DNA from 2 places in the Pseudomonas sp. P5_B3 genome. Region 2 is predicted to be linked to the other one. Evidence: predicted binding sites of a transcription regulator. Region 2 holds the regulator's gene; the other holds the start of a gene.
The links. The regulator sigma-54, encoded in region 2, starts transcription at its own class of promoters, with help from an activator protein. The targets are predictions, from matches to a motif close to ANTGGCATNNANNTTGCTNT.
Positions count from the first base shown of each region.

Region 1: the regulator sigma-54 is predicted to act here: its motif matches at 1,494-1,513, upstream of glnK (P-II family nitrogen regulator).

Region 1 is NZ_JBFULI010000001.1:144,633-147,034, forward strand. Features, by position in the region: gene AC1DRN_RS00715 (ammonium transporter) at 1-913, opposite strand, end outside; gene glnK (P-II family nitrogen regulator) at 949-1,287, opposite strand; gene AC1DRN_RS00725 (accessory factor UbiK family protein) at 1,707-1,967, shown strand; gene AC1DRN_RS00730 (BRO-N domain-containing protein) at 2,386-2,402, shown strand, end outside.
Region 2 is NZ_JBFULI010000003.1:144,429-146,830, forward strand. Features, by position in the region: gene ptsN (PTS IIA-like nitrogen regulatory protein PtsN) at 1-200, opposite strand, end outside; gene hpf (ribosome hibernation-promoting factor, HPF/YfiA family) at 213-521, opposite strand; gene AC1DRN_RS03565 (RNA polymerase factor sigma-54) at 596-2,089, opposite strand; gene lptB (LPS export ABC transporter ATP-binding protein) at 2,362-2,402, opposite strand, start outside.

The DNA of each region.
Region 1 (2,402 bases), on a different contig from region 2:
CAGATGCGATACCCAATGCGCTAGGTTTGCCGTGGGTGACCCACTCGGCAAACATCCAGCCCAGTGCCGCAGCGGCGGTTGCGATTTGCGTCACCAGCATCGCCATACCGGCGGTGCCGTTGGCCGCAGCGGCGGAACCGGCGTTGAAACCGAACCAGCCGACCCACAGCATGGCCGCGCCCATCAGGGTGTAACCGAGGTTGTGCGGCGCCATCGGCGTGGACGGGAAACCTTTGCGCTTGCCCAGCACCAGGCAGGCAACCAGACCGGCCACACCGGCGTTGATGTGCACCACGGTGCCGCCGGCGAAGTCCAGAACGCCCCAGTCCCACAACAGGCCACCGTTACCGGACCAGACCATGTGCGCAATCGGCGCGTAAACCAGGGTGAACCACACGCCCATGAAGACCAGCATCGCGGAGAACTTCATCCGCTCGGCGAAGGCGCCGACGATCAACGCCGGGGTGATGATCGCGAAGGTCATCTGGAAGGTGACGAACACCGCCTCCGGGAACAGCGCCGCAGGCCCGGTCAGGCTGGCTGGCGTGATGCCGGCGAGGAATGCCTTGCCCATGCCGCCGACGAACGAGTTGAAGTTGACGACGCCCTGCTCCATGCCCGTGGTGTCGAACGCGATGCTGTAGCCATAAATGACCCACAGGACGCTGATCAGACCGGTAATGGCGAAGCACTGCATCATCACGGAAAGAATGTTTTTCGACCGAACCATACCGCCGTAGAACAGCGCGAGGCCGGGAATGGTCATGAACAGCACCAAGGCTGTCGAGGTCATCATCCAGGCGGTGTCGCCGGAGTTGAGGACTGGGGCCGCCACTTCGTCTGCCGCCATGGCCAGGCTGGGCATTACGAGGGACAACAGGGCTCCTAGCCCTGCGAATTTACGCAGAGTCATATTGTTTTCTCCTGGGGCGTTGGGTTTGTGGCCGCTTAGATTGCGTCGGTATCGGTTTCGCCGGTACGGATGCGAATCGCCTGTTCCAGATTGACCACGAAGATCTTGCCGTCACCGATCTTGCCGGTGTTGGCCGCCTTGGTGATGGCCTCGATTACCCGGTCCAGATCCTTGTCGTCGATGGCGACGTCGATCTTCACCTTGGGCAGGAAATCGACCACGTATTCCGCGCCGCGATACAGCTCGGTGTGACCCTTCTGCCGACCAAAGCCTTTGACTTCAGTGACGGTAATGCCCTGCACGCCGATCTCGGACAGCGACTCGCGTACGTCGTCCAGCTTGAACGGCTTGATGATGGCAGTGACTAGCTTCATGAAAACTCTCTCCCGAATTGGTGGACTTGCCCCAGGAAAACAAACCCGTCTCAAGTCTAAGCGCAGTGCCTGGCTTTGTAACGCATCGTCGGCCTTACCTGCCCGTCCGACGCCAGCTAACCGCTCCTTGCGAAACACTCCCCGCGTTCCGCCTGGCGCACTGCATTCGTCACAGCGACTGCATCAGTGCATGGGTTACCAGCATCTAAGCAGAAAGCTTGCCATCTCCACAAAACTGACTGTTTTCAAGTCTTTACCGGCGGATAGTGAATACTTAGCGACAACACCCGGCACGTTACGCACAACAACGGTGCGAGGCCGTCCGTCCCCATGCGCGAAAAGCGTGCACCGCTTGCCCGCGAAAATGACTATAGACACTGCGTGGTACACTGCCCGTCATTGTTTCCAGGACATTGCCCATGCTCGCGCCAAAAGACTTCCTCGACGCCCTGACCGGCACCGCCTCCCGCCTCTTCAGCGGCGACACGCCTCTGCCGAAAGCTGAAATCGAAAGCCAGTTCAAAATGTTGCTGCAGAGCGGCTTCAGCAAACTGGATCTGGTGAGTAGGGAAGAATTCGATAGCCAGATGGTTGTATTGGCACGCACGCGGGCTCGGCTGGAAAGTCTTGAAGCGAAAGTCGCCGAGCTTGAAGCGAAGCTCAATCCACCAGCCGAGTAACACCACGATCCCTGTGGGAGCGAGCCTGCTCGCAATTGAAGGTCGGAACGACCTTGCGCTTCACCTGTAGAGCTGCCGCAGGCTGCGATCTTTTGATCTCAAGCCCCGCAACAATCCCGGCAACGTCCTACAAAAATCACACCGCCGTCCGATTGCGTCGCGAAGTATCCGATCTCTAAGCTCATCCCCAGCTGAATATTCAGCACCGGGTTTGGCGACCTGGATAGCATCCGACGCACTGCGACCACATTCGATTCAGGGAATTATCCCATCTCGAATTATGGCGGCTGTGCGTGGGAGACCTTCAGGTCTGCCGGTTTGTCCGGATGCACCGGTTCGCCAACCCGCGCGCAGCTGCCACCCTTTCGTTTGGCGACGAACAGAGGCAGCTTCCTTCATACGCATCCGGAGTTGCAAAATGAAAGAAAGCTATCT
Region 2 (2,402 bases):
GGAATAGCGATGCCGTTGCCAAAACCGGTGGAGCCGAGTTTTTCACGGGCAATCAGCGCCTCGAAGACATCTTGCATCTCCAGGGCCGGCACTTCGCGGGCGATCAGATTGGCAATTTGTTCGAGGGCTTTCTTTTTACTGCCGCCCGGCACGTTCACCAGGGAACGGCCGGGGGTCAGGATACTTTCAAGTCGGATCATGGGTTGGGAGTGTTAACGACCGGTTGCGCCCTGGAGGAGGCTCTGGGTCTTTTCCTTATGCTTTTTGAGTTGTTTATCCAGCTTGTCGGTAAGTGCGTCGATCGCGGCGTACATATCGGTATGTTCCGCGTTGGCGACCACTTCATTCCCGGGAATATGCAACGTGGCTTCGATTTTCTGCTTCAGTTTTTCGACGGTCATCGTGACCTGCACATTAGTGATCCTGTCGAAATGTCGCTCCAATCGTTCGAGTTTTTCGCCGATGTAGGTGCGAAGAGGTTCGGTCACTTCCAGTTGGTGTCCACTGATGTTGACTTGCATACAGCTTCTCCTTCGTTGCCAGTGCATAAAGCGGCAGATCAGATGATCTGCCACTGGAACGCTGTGGCGTGGCCCTACATCAACCGCTTGCGTTCGCTCGAAGGCGCGATCCCGAGGGATTCGCGGTACTTGGCGACGGTGCGGCGAGCCACCTGAATGCCTTGTGCCTCCAGTAAACCAGCGATCTTGCTGTCACTCAATGGCTTTTTCTGATTTTCCGCGGCAACCAGTTTTTTGATGATCGCGCGGATCGCCGTGGACGAGCATTCGCCGCCTTCGGAGGTGCTGACGTGACTGGAGAAAAAGTACTTCAGTTCATAAATGCCCCGGGGGGTATGCATGAACTTCTGGGTGGTCACCCGTGAAATCGTCGACTCATGCATGCCGACCGCTTCGGCGATGTCATGCAGGACCAGCGGCTTCATGGCTTCGTCGCCATATTCGAGGAAACCACGCTGATGCTCGACGATCTGGGTGGCAACCTTCATCAGGGTTTCATTGCGGCTTTGCAGGCTCTTGATGAACCAGCGGGCTTCCTGCAACTGATTGCGCATGAACGTGTTGTCGGCGCTGGTGTCGGCGCGGCGCACGAAACCGGCGTACTGGGCGTTGACCCGCAGCCGTGGCACCGACTCCTGATTCAGCTCCACCAGCCAGCGCTCGTTGTCCTTGCGCACGATAACGTCAGGAACGACGTACTCGGCTTCGGTGGACTCGATCTGCGAACCCGGGCGCGGGTTGAGGCTCTGGACCAGCTCGATGACCTGGCGCAGTTCATCTTCCTTGAGCTTCATGCGGCGCATCAGCTGGCTGTAGTCGCGGCTGCCAAGCAAGTCGATGTAATCGGTGACCAGGCGCTTGGCCTCGGCCAGCCAAGGGGTCTTGGCGGGTAGCTGGCGCAATTGCAGCAGCAGGCATTCGCCCAGGTTACGGGCGCCGATGCCGGCGGGCTCGAATTGCTGGATGCGGTGCAGGACCGCTTCGATTTCGTCCAGTTCGATGTCCAGTTCCGGATCGAAGGCGTCGAGGATTTCCTCGAGGGTTTCGTCCAGGTAGCCCTGATTATTGATGCAGTCGATCAGGGTCACGGCGATCAGGCGATCGGTGTCGGACATCGGGGCCAGGTTCAGTTGCCACAGCAAGTGGCTTTGCAGGCTTTCGCCGGCCGAAGTGCGGGTGGTGAAGTCCCACTCGTCGTCGTCATTGCTGGGCAGGCTGCTGGCGCTGGTCTGGTAAACGTCTTCCCACGCGGTGTCGACGGGGAGTTCGTTGGGGATGCGCTCGTTCCAGTCACCCTCATCGAGGTTATCGACCGTCGGGGCGCTTTCCTGGTAGGAGGGTTCCTGGATGTCGGCGTTGGGCTTCTGTTCGGCGTTGTCGGCCAAGGGGTCGGTGTTATCGAAGTCGTCGCCTTCTTCCTGGCGTTCGAGCATCGGATTGGACTCCAGGGCCTCCTGGATTTCCTGCTGCAGGTCCAGGGTCGACAATTGGAGCAGGCGGATAGCCTGTTGCAGCTGCGGTGTCATCGTCAGCTGCTGGCCCATTCTCAAGACTAGCGATGGTTTCATGGCAGGGGCTTAACACCTTATTCGCCGGCGCACACGCGCCATCCACTACAGGGCGCCGGGGCGCCAAACTTAAGCAAATTATATGCCTGAAACTGAAGGGTTTGCCTAGAGCGCTGTAACAATAAAAGCTGCAAAGTTTTGTTGACAGGTTGCTCCGGCTGGCTCCTGAACATCTTTGAAGCGTCGGGTTTGCCTAGAGCGCTGTAACAATAAAAAAGAGTTGATTTTTTATCGAGACAAGCGCTTGTCGACTGCTCTGGTGCCTCGGTGTCTTACAGGCGGAATTCGTGGCCCAGGTACACTTCCTTCACCA